3 regions of the Rhodococcus sp. OS5 genome follow, and region 2 is predicted to be linked to each of the others. Evidence: riboswitches for the same ligand, from Rfam matches in the RefSeq annotation. Region 2 holds a riboswitch; each other region holds the start of a gene.
The links. A riboswitch is a leader RNA that binds a small molecule or an ion and turns the genes downstream of it on or off. The one in region 2 is predicted to bind thiamine pyrophosphate.

Region 1 (5,949 bases), 2.7 Mb from region 2:
AGCAGTCGACTCGGCCCGACCGGATCAGCCGTGCTCTGCCACCGCGGTTCCGGCTGCCGGCGACTGACGCTCGAGCCTCGTCCACGCGATCTCCCAGCGCTTGACAGAGACCTCGTCAGCGTCCTCGAGAAGGGCGTCGAGGAGCAGGCGTGGATTTTCGCGCCATGCCAGTTCAGCGGCATGGACTTCCGCAGCCGAGAACAACCCGGAAGCCTCGAGATCACGAATCCATTCGCAGATCTCGCCTCGGTGAATCCGTGCGATGGTCTCGTATCCCAGACCTTCGTCAAGGAAGTCGTACGAAAAAATTGCGGCAAAGTAACTGTTCGACTCACGCTGCCCGAAAATCATGTGCGTTCCTTCCTCGAAGTTGTCCGACGAAGACTCGAAATCGAACCGTTGAGCAGCGACGCCAAAGTTTTTTTGGCGAAGTTGTAACGCTTCTTCTATCCCCGACGATTCAAACGCTAACCCCCCGAGCGGGTCTTTGGGATCACGTCCGAGAAACGATCTGATGACCAACGCAATACCCCTGGGGTTTCCGGCCACTCGCACCCATCATCGACACGCAACCAGCGCGCCGCTGACCTGCAATTTGCCCGTTTCAGGCCCTCCACTTAATCCATCCGAACAGACGACAAAAAACTTTGTGACCGGTCCCACATATTGGGATAGTTACGATCGTGATGCATATGTATCACCCGTTGTGGGCACAAAAGTACGGGCAAATCGGCACGTACAGACCAGTTTTGTTCGTTCTCCATGGCGACGAAGGTCCCTTGAACGGTCGTCCAGTTGTAGTTGCGCTAAGTAACGGATCCCACGTCGGCAACCGATATTGCGGACGGCCTGCCAGGTAGCGTGCTCCAGAGAACGTAGACGCGGCGCGGCGCAACCGGCCGCCCTTTCGAAACGGAGCCCGAAGATGACCGAGACAGTGGCGCACAATCCCGCGGAAACGCGTTTCGAGATCCGAGTCGACGGCGAACTCGCCGGTTTCGCCGAGTACTCGGACCATTCCGGCGTCCGTGATTTCCACCACACGGTGACCTATCCGCAGTTTCGTGGGCGCGGGCTTGCCGCCATCGTGGTGCGTGAAGCGCTCGATCAGACCCGGAACGAGGGATTGAAGATCCTTCCGACGTGCTCGTACGTCGAGAAGTTTGTTGCGGAGAACCCCGCCTACCAGGCATAACCGAACGAGAACGGCCGGCGAAAAACCAGTCGCGAACCTGCAGACCCCGCTGCTAGCGTCGATGGTGCCGTCGTCGAAATCCTGGGCGGCACCATCTCGGGGAAGGAAAGAACGTGGTCGCCTCAGCAGATCGGCGTCCACCTGCGTCCACGGACGTAGTTATCCCCAGCTATCTCCCTCTCGTACTGGTCAATCTCGCGACGCTGTTCTCGGCGATCGGCAACGGTATCGCCATCGTCGTGCTCCCCTGGCTGGTTCTCGAACGAACCGGTAAGGCTACCGACGCGGCGATAGTTGCCGGCGCAGCAGCCATTCCGCTACTCGTGTCGAGCCTGTTTTCGGGGACATTCGTCGACAAGTTCGGACGCCGTCGAACGTCGATGATTTCCGACGCTCTCTCTGCGATGTCCGTTGCAGCGATTCCGATCATCGCGGCCACCGCGGGCTTGACGATCCCGGTGATCGCGGCGTTGGCCGCACTCGGCGCCGTGTTCGACCCCGCCGGAATGGCGGCGAGGGAGTCCATGCTGCCTGCAGCGACTCGGACCGCCAAGTGGAAGCTCGATCGAACCAACAGTGTGTACGAGGCCAACTTCAACGTCGCGTATCTGATCGGCCCTGGCATCGGCGGTGTCCTCATCGCAACGATCGGAGCGGTGAACACGCTCTGGGTCACGGCGGCAGGTTTTGTGTTCTCGATAGTCGTGGTCGCCTTCATCCGGCTTCCCGGCGCCGGAGTGCCCGAACACGAACACCGTCCGAAATCGATCTGGCACGGCACACTCGACGGTCTTCGGTTCGTCTGGAACAACAAACTGCTGCGCACCCTGGCGCTGATCGACATGGCAGTCGTCGCGCTCTACATGCCTGTGGAGAGTGTCGTGTTCCCGGTGTACTTCACAGAGTTGGATCAACCGGCCCAACTCGGATCGGTGTTGATGGCCTTGGCGATCGGCGGCATCATCGGCTCTCTCGCCTACGCCCCACTGGCGCCGATCATGTCCCGGCGGCTGATCATGATTTTTGCCGTCGCCGTTCTCGGCATAGCGATGCTGGCCATGGCGCTCCTACCTCCACTGTGGGTGATCCTCGTACTTGCCGGACTGCAGGGCCTCGTCTACGGACCAGTCGGCCCGATCGCCAACTACGCCATGCAGACGCACAGCCCGGAGCACATGCGTGGACGCGTCGTCGGTGTCATGACGTCGACGGCCTACGCCGCAGGCCCGCTCGGCTACCTCGCGGTCGGCCCGCTGCTCGATCAACTCGGAATCGCGTCGACCTTTGTGGCCCTGTCGATTCCGATCATCCTGATCGCCGCAGTCTGTGCCTCTCTGCCGGTGCTTCGCGAACTGGATCGTCCGCGGCACTCGACCGACGTCAGTTGAACCCCATCACGTCGTTGCCCCAGGCGACGCGCAATCCGTGATCGGGGTCGCTGACGAGGGTGTCGGCGGAGTCGATCAACAGCGTCGACCGCTTCTCTTCCTCGTACGGCGCCCAGTGCTTCGAGCCGTCGAGGGCCGCCGGCACGGCATGCCTGGCGAAGGCCAACCATCGCCGTTGGATACGGCCGGCCACCTCCATCGCGGCCTTCCGACCGCCGAGCCAGAACGTGGGGTCGACGTTCAGGGTTCCGAAATTGCCGAATACATAAGGTAATTCGGTCGCGTGGCCCGCGCCGATCCGCGCCGCCTTGAGCATCGGCGTCGCGTGATCGAAGCGGTAGACCCACGTAGGGGAATGCCTGCAGTGCGCGTCTGCGATCCAGAGGGTCGGCATGCGAAACGCCGCGTCCCGTGAAAGCGCCAGCGCGCCACTCGGTTTCGCATGGTCAGGGTAAGCCGACATGATCTCGGCAAGTTTGGTCGCGGAGATGTCGGGGTGATCGTCGGCCAGTAATTGGAGCATTGCCTCGACGGACTGCGCACTCACCGGCATCAGCGGAGACTTCATGAACTTGAAGATCGACGCCTCGTCCTTGTTGGAACCGATGATCAGTGGGATTCGGTGCGCGTAACCCTTCTGGAAAGCCGCAACCGGGTAGTGCGGCACCAGATCGCGATCGACAACGGGTGCCATCGCCAAAGTTCCCGGAATCCGGGTCGGAATTTCGTTGACCAAATCATCGCTTGCCTTGACGAGCAGTTCCAGATCCGTGGTCAGCAGATCGCCTGCGTCTTCGGGGTCGATCGAGAGCAGTTCGAGAAACCGCTCCGCCACGGTCTTGGCGCGCTCGGCCCCGTAGACGGAGGTCGCGGGCGGACTCTGGGCAATCGCACGATGGAACAGACCTTCGGCGCTCGGACAGGTCATGAGCGTCGTGATGGATCCTGCGCCGGAGGACTCCCCGAACACGGTCACCGCACTCGGGTCACCACCGAAGGCGTCGATGTTGTCTCGAACCCATTCGAGTGCCGCAATCTGGTCTCGCAGACCACAGTTCGATTCGAAAACAGTATCCGCGGTGGAGAATGCAGACAGGTCCAGGAATCCGAGTGCGCCGACACGATAGTTGAAGGAGACGAGAACGACGTCGCCGGTTTCAGCCAGATGACGGCCGTCGTAGATCGTTTGGGCGGCGGATCCGAGGCAGTAGGCGCCGCCGTGAATCCACACCATCACCGGTCGCGGCGTGCCGTCGGGTCGCGGGGCCCAGACGTTGATCGACAGGCAGTCCTCGTCGATTTTGAAGGCCCGATCGATCGGAACCGCCGGACTCTGGCCTTGCGGCGCGATCGGCCCGAACTCACGACAGTCGCGCACCCCGTCCCACGGCTGTGTGGGTTGTGGCGCTCGGAACCTCCGCTCACCCACCGGCGCCGCTGCGTAGGGCATGCCCTTCCACGCGAATACACCGCCATCCGGATACCCGCGGGCTTCTCCGCCTCGCGCCCGGATCACCAGAGTTCCGTCCTCGCCGAGATTTGGTCGAACGTCGGTCTCCATGTCTGAATCCCCTCCCGACCCGCGCGTGTGGCAATCAAGACCAAACCTACCAATCTCGGACGGGTGTGCGCCGAGTACGCAACCCCTCGGTGTTAAGGTCGCCTAGTTCTGACACGGGGTGCTCCGCATGGGCGGGGCTGAGAACACACCCGGGAACCTGATCAGGTAATGCTGACGAAGGGATGTCATGGCTACTACGCAGCCTGCATACAATTCTGCCGAAAACTCGGTGGCCACAGCGCCGTCGACGGATCGGTTCACAGATCGACTCTGGGCCGAGACGAAGGCCCTCCGCGAGTCGATCGACTCACTGGAGTTCCTCCGCCGCCTCGGCGACGGAACATTGCCTCTCGACGCGTTCCGCACGTACATCGAGCAAGACAAGCTTTATCTCGAGGGGTATTCGAAAGCGTTGTCCCTGGTCGCGGCCCATTCCCCGGATCCGCAGTCCGCGGGCTTCTGGTCGAATTCCGCGTCCACGGCAGCGACAGTGGAATCTGCGCTTCACGACGGACTTCTCACCGGTGGAATTCTTCCAGCGGGATCGGGAAGGCTCGAGCATTCGCAGGCCTGCCTGGGATACGTCTCGTATCTGACGGCGACTGCAGCAACTGCGCCTTACCCGGTCTCCGCAGCGGCAGTACTCCCCTGCTTCTGGATCTACGCCGAGGTCGGCCGCGATCTTGCCGCTTCAGCGCGCGAGGTACTCGACGCCGATCCGTCGCATCCGTACGCACAGTGGGTCACGACCTACGACGCACCCGAATTCCACGAGTCGGTGGCGCAGGCCCGCGTACTGGTCGATGCTGCGGCCGAAGCTGCCACCGAGACAGAGCGTGAGGCGATGAGCGAAGCATTCCGCATCGCCAGCCGCTATGAGCTGATGTTCTGGGATTCCGCACTCCACCAGCAGCCTTGGCCGGCGTCGTGATGTCGTTTGCGGCGCTGCGCCGCACGCTTGCCACGTCTGCCGCGATCGCAGCCGCGTTCACAGTTCTGACCGGATGCGCCTCTCACACCGGCTCTTCCGACGGGACCATTCGGTTCGCACTCGACTGGACACCGAACACGAACCACACCGGTTTGTACGTAGCACTCCAAGAGGGCTACTTCGAGGACGCCGGCCTGGACGTCTCGATCCTGCCGTACAACAACACCTCGCCCGACACCCTGGTCGATGCCGGCAATGCCGAGTTCGGCATCAGCACACAGAGTCAGGCCACGTTCGCCCGTGCAGCCGGCGCCGCCACGACGTCCGTCATCGCGCCACTTCAGCACCGCGCCACCGGCATCGGCGTGAAGGCGGATCGTGCGGACATCACGCGCCCACGTGATCTCGACGGGAAGACGTACGCCGGGTTCGGTGATCCCGGCGAAGTCGAAACGCTGCAGCAGATCATCCGCAACGACGGCGGGACCGGGAACTTCACGACGGTCACGCTCGGAACTTCCGCGTACGAAGCCGTGTACTCGGGCCAGGCAGACTTCACCGTCTCCTACTTTGCTTGGGAAGGCCTCGAAGCGGAGCGAAACGGAACTCCGATGCGGTACTTCCAGTACACCGATTACGGCTTCCCCGATGCGTATTCGATCGTGATCAACGGCAACCAGCAGTGGTTGAAGGACCATCCCGACGAGGCACGCAAGTTCGTCAAAGCCGTTCAACGCGGATATCAGACTGCTGCCGACAACCCGGACCAGGCCGCGCAGGATCTCATCGACGCGAACCCCGGAGCATTCACCGACGAAGACCTCGTGCGTGAGAGTCAGCGGATGCTCGCCGCCGACTACATGAAAGACGCCAA
Region 2 (5,949 bases):
TAGAGATTCTGGGCCGAGTTGGCGAGAGGCTCGGTTTCGACGAGGAGGAGGTCGAGGTTCGCCTGGCGGTTCTCGATCGCTGCGGTGGCGAGGAGTCCGGCGATCAAAGTGATCGCGATCAGGATCAGTCCGACGACGGTCAACCGGCCAGGCGTCGAGGACATGAAGGCCTGCAGTTCGCGCCGCAGAAGTGCCTGCTCGTCCTCCGCCGACACTGATGTGGCCTCGGAGGGCGGCAGCGACCGGGGTTCGATGGACGGGACGACACGGTCGACCATCGAGCACCTCACTTCGCTGTAGGCGGGCTACCGAGAAATGATGCCGCCGAGAAATGATTCAGGGCATCTTCGCGAGCATATAAGCATCACCTACACCTGGAGCAGATTGAAACGGTTAGTGTGGGACAACGGCGAGAGCAGGCGGAGCGAGGTAGTCGATGCGTGGTGACGGTGACGGTTGGTCCATCGGATCGGACGGTACTCGGCATTGGGGTAAACACGGAGCCGCAGGACTGCTTCTGCGTGCCCCCGATTCGGACGGATCACCCATGGTCTTGCTGCAGCATCGTGCGGCGTGGAGCCATCAGGGCGGAACGTGGGCACTGCCCGGCGGAGCGCGGGACTCACACGAGAGCACGACGCACGCTGCCGTCCGGGAAGCACACGAAGAAGCAGGTATCGCCGAGGACGCCGTCCGTGTCCGCGGGGAAGTAGTGACGATGCGCGCCGAGAGCGGGTGGACTTACACCACCGTCGTGGCTGACGCGGCGCATCCACTGTCGACGGTTGCCAATGGTGAGAGCACCGAGTTGCGGTGGGTACGCGAAGCCGACGTCGACTCACTGCCGCTGCATCCGGGCTTCGGTTCCTCATGGCCCGACCTCCGGACCGAGCCTGTTGTGGCCGTGGACGGCGATCCGCACACCGTCGTGCTCGAGGACGGCGGATTCGGATGGTTGTCGGGTAGTTCCCACCAAGGCAGTGAGCAGTCAGGCAGTGACCAGAACCTGTCCGAGGCGTCGAGTACGCAGTCGTAGCACTCGAGTCTTCACAGTTCATACACAGCAGAAGGGCCGGACTCCGCGGGAGTCCGGCCCTTCGGTGTTTCGGTCGTCGACCGAAACGAGGCTCAGCTGAGCGAGTTCAGCGCCGTGATGAAGCTGACCGCGGTGATACCGAGCTTGAGCAGCTCGCTGATCTTGCCGAGGTTCAGGTCTTCGAGCGATTCGGTGCTGAGCGAGCCGGTGTCGAGGGATCCCATTTAGTGCTCCTAGGTTCAGTTAGTAACTGGAGGTAAACTACAACAAACCGAATGGGATGTGACACGCAATCGAAGCAACTGTGAGCAAGATCACTTAATCCGACTTTTCGGACATCCAATCGCACCTAGGAACTGGGAGTTTGTTGTCTGATCGGACAACTTCCGTTCACAATTCGAGTCAGGCGTGCTGACCCGTAACTGTGCGGAAATCGCCCGGCAAACACTTGACGAACGCCAGTTACCGGCTTTCAGCGCCCAGCGACGGCTGCGGCGAGGCGTTGCGCGGCCGCCTGGGGATCCGATGCTTGCGTGATTGCACGCACGACGACGATGCGCCTGGCGCCGGCATCGAGCAGCTCTGGCAGACGTTCTTCGTCGATGCCGCCGATCGCGAACCAGGGCCGCGGCGGTGCGGCGTCGGCGGTCGATCGAACCAGTTCCAAACCGGACGCACTTCGATTCGGTTTGGTCGGTGTCGCCCAGACCGGCCCGGTACAGAAGTAGTCGACGCCCTCTTCGATGGCGGCCAAACTCGCCTGCGCGCGACTGCTCGTCGAACGGCCGATGACTACGTCTTCACCGACAACGGTTCGCGCGTAGGGGACGGGAATGTCGTTCTGGCCGAGGTGGAGGATGTCGGCGCCGGAAGCCATCGCGAGATCCGCGCGATCGTTGACGGCCAACAATGCGCCGTGGCGTCGCGCTGCGGTCGCGAGAATGCCCAGCGCCACCAGTTCGTCCTTGGCCTCGAGCGGGCCGAACTCGCGCTCACCGGCAGAGCCTTTGTCACGCAATTGGATGATGTCGACTCCGCCGGACAATGCTGCCTCGGCGAACTGCGCGAGGTCGCCTTTCTCGCGGCGCGCGTCGGTGCACAGGTACAGCCGTGCTGCTGCCAGGCGCTCGCGCCGGTCGATGTCGTTACTGGGATGTGTGGGGTGCACGGAGCAAACGGTAGCCTCTAGGGAGCAAGGTTCGACACGGGAGTCCTGAAACGTCGTCGTCACTTTTTGTCGTGACTGCGAGGTTCGTAGGGCTGAGAGGGGATCGCGACCAGATCCCGACCGTCAGACCTGACCCGGATCATGCCGGCGCAGGAAGTGGAGGTGGAGTTTCGTGAGTACACACGCTCGTACGGTGTCGGTTGTCGGCGGCGGTGTCATCGGTCTCGCTATCGCGTGGCGAGCAGCCCGCGACGGGTGGGCCGTTCGGTTGTACGACCCGTCCATTGGATCAGGTGCTTCGTGGGTGGCGGGCGGAATGCTTGCCCCGCTTTCCGAAGGCTGGCCGGGTGAAGAAACCGCGTTGACAATCGGTGCAGCGTCCCTGGAACGGTGGCCGACGTTCGGTGAGGAGCTCGGAAAATTCGGGCAATCGGTCTTCACCGCGGACAGCTCGCTGACGGTTGCACTCGACGCTGCCGACGCGCAGGACCTGCAGACCATCGCCGAGTGGGTGAGCTCGCAGGGGCACGAACTCGAAGTTCTCGGTCGCGCGCGCATCCGTGAACTCGAACCGATGCTGGGCCGGGGCATCCGGTCGGGGTTGATGGCTGTTGGTGAGTCCGCCGTCGACAACAGACTTCTGCTGGCGGCGTTGCAGAAGGCCTGTGCGGAATCCGGCGTCGAATTGATCGCGCGGGCCGTCGACGACCTCGCCGAACTCGATACCGATCAGATAGTGCTCACCGCCGGTATCGCGTCACCCAAGCTGTGGCCCGGGCTACCGGTACGCCCGGTCAAGGGCGAAATCCTTCGCTTGCGCAGTAGGCCTGGAGTCACCCCGGCGCCCAGCCGCACCATCCGCGGAAGCGTCCACGGGCGGCCCGCCTACCTCGTCCCGCGCGGTGACGGAATCGTCGTCGGCGCAACACAATACGAGTCTGGTGAGGACACACAGGTCACGATGGCCGGAGTACGGGACCTGATCAACGACGCCGAGGCACTGATGCCGGCGATCGGCGAATACGAACTGTACGAGTGCGCGGCAGGTCTGCGTCCCATGACGCCGGACAACCTGCCGTTGATCGGGCGCGTGTCCGATCGTGTTGTCGTCTCCACCGGGCACGGCCGCAACGGAGTCCTGCTGACGCCCGTCACCGCCGATGCGACGGTCGCGTTGCTGAACGGCACATCTTTGGTCGAGGTAAAAGGAACCGAACCCGAGCGGTTCGCAGTAGCTAAGGAAAATTCATGAGTGAGCAGGTCCCGATCGGGATCACCGTCAACGGCGAAGATCTCGAGTTCGATCGAGCAGTCACGGTGACCGAACTTCTGACGCACCTCGAGTTGCCGAGCAAAGGCATCGCCGTCGCCGTCGACGGTGCGCTCTTTCCTCGCGGGCGTTGGGACGAATCCGTCGGACGTGGTTGGGAAATCGAGATCCTCACGGCGGTGCAGGGTGGCTGAGCAGGACCTTCTCACTATCGCGGGCCGCAGTTTCGGTTCCCGGCTCATCACGGGGACAGGCGGCGCCGCCAACCTTGCGGTGCTCGAGGAAGCGCTTGTCGCCTCCGGTACCGAACTGACCACCGTCGCGATGCGGCGAGTCGACGCGGCAGGCGGCACCGGCGTTCTGGACCTGCTTCGTCGCCTCGGAATCGAACCGTTGCCGAACACCGCCGGGTGTCGGGGCGCCGCCGAAGCGGTCCTGACGGCGCAGTTGGCACGCGAAGCGCTCGAGACGAACTGGGTCAAACTCGAAGTCATCGCCGACGAGCGGACTCTGCTGCCCGACGCAATCGAACTCGTCTCCGCCGCAGAACAATTGGTGGACGACGGATTCACCGTCCTGCCGTACACGACGGACGATCCGGTGCTGGCGCTTCGCCTCGAAGAGGTCGGCTGCGCGGCAGTCATGCCGCTCGGTTCACCCATCGGGACAGGGCTGGGTATCGCGAATCCGCACAATATCGAGATGATCGTCGAGCGCGCCGGCGTGCCCGTCATCCTCGACGCCGGAATCGGAACGGCCAGCGACGCCACCCTTGCTATGGAGTTGGGCTGCGACGCCGTCCTACTTGCGACAGCGGTGACGCGGGCCAAGAATCCCGCGTTGATGGCGTCGGCGATGCGGCACGCAGTGGTAGCAGGTTTCGAAGCGCGTCACGCCGGCCGGATTCCCAAGCGGTTCTGGGCCCAAGCATCGTCCTGACGGACCATTTCCGGGTGTTTTCTCAGGGTTATGCCCGGATTGTCCGGCTTCGTGTCCTACCTGAGTACCACTCGGAACTAGACCTGTGGCCGATGTGCTGGTCATTGCCGGTAGGGCAAAGTTCTCCTCATGATTGAACTGAGGGGATTGACCAAGGTTTACGGACCGACGAAAGCGGTGGACGACTTGTCGTTCACGGTCAAGCCGGGCATCGTGACGGGCTTCCTGGGCCCGAACGGTGCCGGTAAGTCGACGACGATGCGGATGATCCTGGGTTTGGATCAGCCGACGTCGGGTGCGGCGTTGATCGAGGGCAAGCCGTACCGCGAGCTCAAGACGCCATTGCGGACTGTCGGTGCGTTGTTGGATGCGAAGTGGGTGCACCCCAATCGCAGTGCGCGGGCGCATCTGCAGTGGATGGCTGCTTCGAACGGGATCCCGAAGTCCCGCGTCGACGAGGTGCTCGGGTTGGTCGGATTGTCCGAGGTGGCGGGCAAGAAGGCAGGCGGGTTCTCGCTCGGTATGTCGCAGCGTCTGGGGTTGGCGGGTGCGCTGTTGGGGGATCCGAAGGTGTTGTTGTTCGACGAGCCGGTCAACGGTCTCGATCCGGAGGGCATCGTCTGGATTCGTAAGTTCATGCAGCGGTTGGCGGCCGAGGGCCGCACGGTGTTGGTGTCGAGTCACCTCCTGTCGGAGATGGCGCTCACGGCGGAGCAGTTGGTGGTGATCGGTCGGGGTCGGTTGATTTCGGATTCGACGGTCGCGGAGTTCGTGGATCGTTCGTCGGAGTCGACGGTGCGGGTGCGCAGCCCTCAGCTCGATGCGTTGCGCAGTGTGTTGCTCTCGCAGGGGCTGACGGTGCGTGAAGACGGTTCCGGTGTTGCCCCGGCATTGGTGGTGGTGGATTCGACCACCGATGTGATCGGTGGTTTGGCTGGTTCGCAGGGGATCGTGTTGTACGAGTTGGCTTCTCAGCAGGGGTCGCTCGAGGATGCGTTCATGAAGTTGACCGGGGACGATGTCCAGTACCACGCATCCGGTATCGATCCGGGTGTCGGTGCACACCACGCAAATACACAGCAGGCAAACACGCAGCAGGCTATGGGAGGTGCACTGTAATGGCTGTTCTCAGTGCTGAACGTATCAAGATCACCACGACCAAGTCGCCGCTGTGGTGCTCGGTCATCATCGTCGTGCTCGCGCTCGGCTTCGCGGCCATCATGGGCGCGGTTGCCAAGTCGGCTCTGACGTCCTCCGACGTCCAGGGAGCACCGGACCTCGACACCGCCGTTGCCACGGCCGGCATCTCGGGTTTCGGAATCATGGTTCTCATGATCATGGCGGCCCTCGCGGTCACCAGTGAGTACCGCTTCGGGACCATCCGCACCACCTTCCAGGCCGTTCCGAACCGTGCCTCGGTTCTGATCGCCAAAGCCGGCCTCATCGGTGCTTTCGGTGCTGTACTGACATTTGTTCTCGCCTTCGGCGCGTACGCCATGGCCAAGGCCATCGCCGGTACCGAGGCGAGTGCCGGAT
Region 3 (5,949 bases), 2.3 Mb from region 2:
GACGAAGCGATACCGATGATCGCGGACAAGGGCATCACGTTGATCGGCGTCGCTGTCTCCAACCTGGATCGGGACGGCGCCGAACAACTCGAATTGCCCTTCGACGGTCCAGGATTCGCGGGTCCGGACACTGCCGCCCTCGACTCGGCAATGGACAGTGTCCGGAAGAAGTTCGGCTCCGCGGCCCTCACGAGGGGAGTGCTCCTGGGACGCGATCCGGATCTGTCGGTGCCGCTACTGCCGGACTAGGTGAGGTTTTCTCGCAGAGTCGCTCCCTCGTATTCGCGACGGAACAACCCACGCGCCTGCAGCACTGGAATCACGTGATCGACAAAATCTTCCAGGCCCTGCGGATAGGTCGGCGGCATCAGATTGAAACCGTCGGCACCGCGGCCGTTCAACCAGGATCCCATCTCGTCGGCAATCGACTCCGGTGTTCCGATCATCGTTGCGTGACCACCACCCGCAGCGAGCGTCCCGAGGAGTTCCCGCACAGTCGGTGCGTCCTTCTCGACGATCCGCAAAATAGTGGCGTAGCGTCCCTGCGGCCCGGTGAACGCTTCGAGTGAAGGCAACGGGGGCACGGGCCCGTCGAGATCCCAGTTCTCGCAATCCTGTCCGGTGAACAACGAGAGTTGGCGTATCGACTGTTCGGTGGGCAGCAGGAGATCGAGTTCGGCCTTCTTCGCCCTGGCCTCGGCGACGGTGCTGCCGACGTAGGTGACCAGTCCCGGCATCACGGCGACAGAGTTCGAATCCCGGCCGGCTCGCTCGATTCTCGATTTCACGTCCGCGTAGTAGGCCTGTGCGCTGGGTAAGTCGTAGGCAACCGAATAGATTGCCTCGGCGCGACGCGCCGCCAGATCGCGGCCCTGCTCGGACGCCCCGGCCTGGAACAACACCGGCCGGCCTTGCGGGGAGCGCGGAACCGTCAACGGCCCGTCCACCCGAAAATGTTTGCCGTCGTGATCGATTCGAGAAATCCTGTTTGCGTCGGCAAAACGCCCCGACCGGTCGAGAATCAGCGCGTCTTCCGACCATGAATCCCACAATGCGAGGGCCACTTCGACAAATTCGTCGGCTCGTTCGTATCGGGATGCGTGATCGGGCATCGCCTCGAGTCCGTGGTTGCGCGCCTCCTGGTCGAACATCGAGGTCACGACGTTCCAGCCGGCCCGTCCGCCGCTGATGTGGTCGAGCGAGGCCAACAGTCGCGCCGCGTGAAACGGCGTGTAGAAAGTGGTGGAAATGGTGGTCACCAGGCCGATGTCCGCTGTCGCTCGTGCCATGGCAGTCAATGCGGTGATCGGCTCGAGAAACCACGACGCACCCGACTCGGGTTCGCGAACACTGTGACCGTCAGCGAAGAAGACGGCGTCCAGCTTGCCGCGTTCGGCGATCTGGGCGAGCGACTCGTAATACGTTATGTCGCCGAGACTTTCGACCGGTGAGTCGCGATGACGCCATGCCGCACTGTGATGTCCGCAACCGAGCAGGAACGCACCTATCCGCAGCTGTGCGCCCATCAGTTCTTGACGAGTCCGCCGTCGACAACCAGGTTCTGGCCGGTCACGGCCCGCGACCATGGGGAGGCGAAAAAGAGTGCAGCGTCGGCAAATTCGTCCGGCGTGGTGACTCGGCGCAGGGGAGTGCTTGCCGCGATCATGTCGAACACGGCTTCCGGTGTTGCGGCGCTCGCATCGGTGGTGCGGAGCAAGCCGCCCGAGACCATGTTGACTGTGATCCCGTCCGGACCGAGGTCGGCGGACAGCGTCCGTGTCAGTGCCAACAGTGCGGCCTTGGCAGCGGTGTAGTCGTGGTACGGAACTACCGGATTCTGGACCAGATTGGTTCCGACAGTGATGATTCGGCCGAAGCCGAGTTCGCGCATGCCTGGTAGCGCTGCCTGGGTGGTATTGAGTGTTCCGGCAACAGCTCCGCGTAGTTGAGAGTCGAAGTCGGCCCAGGTGATCGTGTCCGCGTTCGGCCGTGCATCGCCGTTGAACGAGAAGTCGACCAGTGCATTGTCGACCACGGTCGAGATCGGTGCGTCGAATCTCTCGCGTGCAGCGGAGAACAACTGGTCGACGGAACTGCGGTCCGTCACGTCCGCCTGGACTGCGAAGGTGCGATCCTCACCCAGTTCGGCGACCAGGGCCTCGGCGGCATCGCGGCTCTTGTTGTAGTTCACGATTACGCGGGCGCCCGAGCGGGAGAATGCTCGGCTCAGTGCGGCGCCGAGCCCGCGGGCGCCACCGGTGATCAGAACGATCTGCTCGTCGAGGTTCAATGCGCGCTGAAATTGCTGTTCGGTCACGTCGACATCCCTCCGCCAGTGCTAACTGGTCAGGTTCATCGGGTCTGATCTCAGCCGACTTTTTCGGCACCCCGTGTCACCGTCCATCAGACCACGTGAGGTGAATCGTCCTGAACGCCGGGTGCGTTGTAACGGCCGGCGCGATGAGTTTTCGATCGCGCGGGAGTCGTAATTGCAAGCGAAGTGGCAACCGGCCGCTCGCCTTCGCCCCAGGAGATTCCGATGACCACCCAGCCCGTCCACACTGTTTCCGGTAACGCCACGACGACGACACCTTCGGCCACGGCTCGCAAGCTCGGATACGTCCTGAGTGGGCTGTTCGTCGTTTTCATGCTCTTCGACGGCATCATCCACATTCTCAACCTTCAGACAGTCAAGGATGCGTCGGCTGAACTTGGGTTGCCGGACTCGCTGGCATTGACGGCTGGGGTGGTGCAACTGATCTGCCTTGCGCTGTACGTGATTCCGCGAACGTCGATACTCGGCGCGATTCTGCTCACCGGTTACCTGGGGGGAGCGGTGTTGACCAACCTTCGAGCTGAACAGCCTCTGCTGAGCACGACCCTGTTTGCCGTCTACACCGGAATCGTCATGTGGGCGGGACTGTATCTCCGGGACGAGAAGGTTCGCGAGATCATCCCGCTGCGTCGGGCCTGAAATAGGCCCCGAGGGGGTTGCGTGGGACGCGGTGTCCCATTATGTTTGACCTCATTCAAGTCCGTCGACTGCAATCGACGGACTGGCCGTGAGGAGACACCGATGGCTCGGTCAGCGTCGATCGAAGTGGAAAAGCCGTACCACCAGGTACTGCAGACTTTGTCCGAGGGCTCAGTTGCCCGCAGTTTCGATCCCTATCTCGACATCGACTGGGATTCACCAGAGTTCGCGATCGATCCGCATGATCCGAGATGGGTGCTCTCGTCCGTGTCGGACCCCCTCGGGGCGACGCAGTGGTACCAGGATCAGTCGTTGGAGCGTCGAATCGCCATGGGAATGTGGCGTCAGGCGAACGTGACCAAGGTGGGTTCGGCCTTCGAGAGCATCTTGATCCGGGGAATGCTGCAATACATCATGGCGCTACCCAACCAGTCGCCTGAGTTTCGGTACTGCCTGCACGAGATGACCGAAGAGTGCAATCACATCCAGATGTTCCAGGAACTCGTCAATCGCATGGACATCGACGTGCCGGGTATGCGTCCGATGTTCCGGCGACTGTCGCCGATCATCGGAGTGCTGGGAGCAAAGTTCCCGGTCATCTTCTTCATCGGCATTCTGGCTGGTGAAGAACCGATCGACCACTTCCAGAAGGATCTCATCCGTGAGGGTAAGGACACGCCGCCGGCGATGCTCCGCACCATGGAGATCCACATCGCCGAAGAAGCGAGACACATCTCGTTTGCTCACGAGTTCCTGCGCAATCACGTCCCCAGACTCAGTCGTACGAGTCGAGCCATCACATCGGTCGCCTTCCCCGGCGCGATGCGTTGGCTTGCGGGTGAAATCATGTCACCGCCAAAGGAATTCGCCGAAGAATTCGGAATCCCGGACGAGGTGATGAAGAGCGCCTTCTGGGGGAGCCCGCATTCACGCCGCATCCTGGGTAACTACTTCGGCGAAATGCGAGCCCTGGCAGACGAACTCGGATTGATGAATCCGGTGTCGAAGCGTGCGTGGCGAAAGCTGCGCATCGACGGCGACTACGCCCGCTACCGCGGCGAGCCGAAGCGTTCCGACAAGACCCGGATCTAGTCCGGCCGCGAAGTTCCTCCGTCGGAGGACACCAGCTCGGCTATGAGCGTGGACAATTCGACATGGGGATCGATCTGTAGTCCGCTCGAGCGGGCAACGCCGTCGAACATGTACCAGGTGTATTTCGCGAGGTCGGCGACGATCTCTTCGCGGCTCGGTTTCGGATCGGTGCTTCGGACCCAGTGGGTGAGCGTGCCCTCGACCATTGTCACCACTGCGAACGGTAGTGAATCGAAGGGTGAGGAGTCGATCCCCACGGATCGACCGACTTCGGTGATAGTGGTGCGGGCGGAGTCGGCGATTGTGGCCTTCAGACTGCTGATCGCGTCGATGCTCTCGTCGTCGTAGTCGGTGGGGCCGGTACCCATGAACTCGTGAATCCGCGGATGCTCGGTGATCCACTCGGCGACGGCGCTGATGGTTCGGGTCAGGATCTGGTCGAGAGTGCCTACCGAAATGCTCATCGAAGCATCCAGGGCCGCCGCAAATTGGCCGAGCACAAACGCTCGCACTCGTCGATCGAGGTCGTCTCGGCCGCTGAATTGGCGGTACACCACCGACTTGGCGAGGCCGGCACGATCGGCGATCTGCTGGACGGACACCTCGGCACCTGCCGCACGCTCTTCGATCAGTTCGACCGCCGAGGTGAGTATCCGTTTCTGACGCTCGGAGTTGTGTCGCTCCCACCGCGCTTCGCGACCGGTCAACTCTGCAGTGACAGGTTGCACAATTGCGTCGCTCGGCATCGCGCCAGTCTATCCGGACGGACCTGCCGTGTTTCCGACTTGTCATCGGGCGCGGCATCGGGATCGGTCGTCGGTACAACGTGGGACACTGGTCGAGTGAGGTTGTATCGAGACACGGCGGTGGTGCTGCGCCTGCACAAACTGGGCGAAGCCGACCACATCGTCACGTTGCTCACCCGTCAGTTCGGGTTGGTACGTGCCGTGGCCAAAGGTGTCCGCCGAACCACCTCCAAATTCGGTGCCAGACTCGAACCGTTTGCTCACATCGACGTGCAACTACTTCCGGGCAAGAATCTCGACATCATCACTCAGGTGCAGACGGTCGACGCATTCGCCACCGACATCGTCGACGACTACAGCCGGTACACCACGGCCTGCGCCGTACTCGAAACTGCCGAGCGGTTGGCCGGCGAGGAACGCGCGCCGGCCCCGCAGCTTCAGCGATTGACGGTGGGAGCACTGCGTGCGATCGCCGAGCAGGCACGACCGGTCGAGTTCGTGCTCGACGCGTTCTTGTTGAGAGCCATGGGCTATGCGGGTTGGGCGCCTGCCCTCGAAGAGTGCGCCCGCTGCAGTGCTCCTGGACCGCACCGGGCCTTTCATGTCGCCGCAGGCGGAGCCGTGTGTACCTATTGCCGCCCGGCGGGTGCTGCGACGCCGTCGCCCGGAGTGCTCGACTTGATGGAAGCCCTGCTCCGAGGGGAGTGGGAGGGTACCGATTCGGCGCCCGCGACGCTGCGGACGCAAGCCAGCGGACTGGTCGCGGCACACCTGCAGTGGCATCTCGAGCGCCAATTGCGGACGTTGCCGCTGATCGAGCGTTCGAGGCCGCATGCAGCCGTCGAGGTCGACTTGCCCGTGAGGCAGGATGGAACACGTGATTCGACGACGCGAACCGCGAACTCCGCTTGATTCTGCTGCTGACCGGGTGATCCGACCACCGGACCCACATCCGTCCGGGGCGACCCCGCCGATCCTGCAGACCGAACTGATCCCGCGCCACGTCGCTTTGGTGATGGACGGCAACGGACGATGGGCGCAGGAGCGCGGTCTGCCCCGAACCGCCGGGCACGAACGCGGCGAAGCTGTCCTGATGGACACCGTCTGCGGGTGCATCGAGATGGGTGTCGAGTGGCT

Region 1: another riboswitch for thiamine pyrophosphate. It lies ahead of ACVZUB_RS19795 (TenA family protein); the one in region 2 lies ahead of thiO (glycine oxidase ThiO).
Region 3: another riboswitch for thiamine pyrophosphate. It lies ahead of ACVZUB_RS18310 (3-oxoacyl-ACP reductase); the one in region 2 lies ahead of thiO (glycine oxidase ThiO).

Annotation. Positions count from the first base shown of each region.
Region 1 is NZ_CM166368.1:4,249,312-4,255,260, forward strand. Features, by position in the region: gene ACVZUB_RS19775 (hypothetical protein) at 25-351, opposite strand; gene ACVZUB_RS19780 (GNAT family N-acetyltransferase) at 926-1,195, shown strand; gene ACVZUB_RS19785 (MFS transporter) at 1,357-2,583, shown strand; gene ACVZUB_RS19790 (carboxylesterase/lipase family protein) at 2,576-4,144, opposite strand; TPP riboswitch at 4,249-4,344, shown strand; gene ACVZUB_RS19795 (TenA family protein) at 4,332-5,075, shown strand; gene ACVZUB_RS19800 (ABC transporter substrate-binding protein) at 5,075-5,949, shown strand, end outside.
Region 2 is NZ_CM166368.1:1,575,531-1,581,479, forward strand. Features, by position in the region: gene ACVZUB_RS07375 (hypothetical protein) at 1-278, opposite strand, end outside; gene ACVZUB_RS07380 (NUDIX hydrolase) at 437-1,036, shown strand; gene ACVZUB_RS07385 (hypothetical protein) at 1,129-1,260, opposite strand; gene thiE (thiamine phosphate synthase) at 1,509-2,204, opposite strand; TPP riboswitch at 2,231-2,377, shown strand; gene thiO (glycine oxidase ThiO) at 2,377-3,456, shown strand; gene thiS (sulfur carrier protein ThiS) at 3,453-3,668, shown strand; gene thiG (thiazole synthase) at 3,661-4,413, shown strand; gene ACVZUB_RS07410 (ABC transporter ATP-binding protein) at 4,543-5,532, shown strand; gene ACVZUB_RS07415 (ABC transporter permease) at 5,532-5,949, shown strand, end outside.
Region 3 is NZ_CM166368.1:3,923,577-3,929,525, reverse strand. Features, by position in the region: gene dinB (DNA polymerase IV) at 1-249, shown strand, start outside; gene ACVZUB_RS18315 (LLM class flavin-dependent oxidoreductase) at 246-1,526, opposite strand; gene ACVZUB_RS18310 (3-oxoacyl-ACP reductase) at 1,526-2,290, opposite strand; TPP riboswitch at 2,308-2,401, opposite strand; gene ACVZUB_RS18305 (DoxX family protein) at 2,540-2,974, shown strand; gene ACVZUB_RS18300 (AurF N-oxygenase family protein) at 3,077-4,066, shown strand; gene ACVZUB_RS18295 (TetR/AcrR family transcriptional regulator) at 4,063-4,812, opposite strand; gene recO (DNA repair protein RecO) at 4,909-5,724, shown strand; gene ACVZUB_RS18285 (isoprenyl transferase) at 5,681-5,949, shown strand, end outside.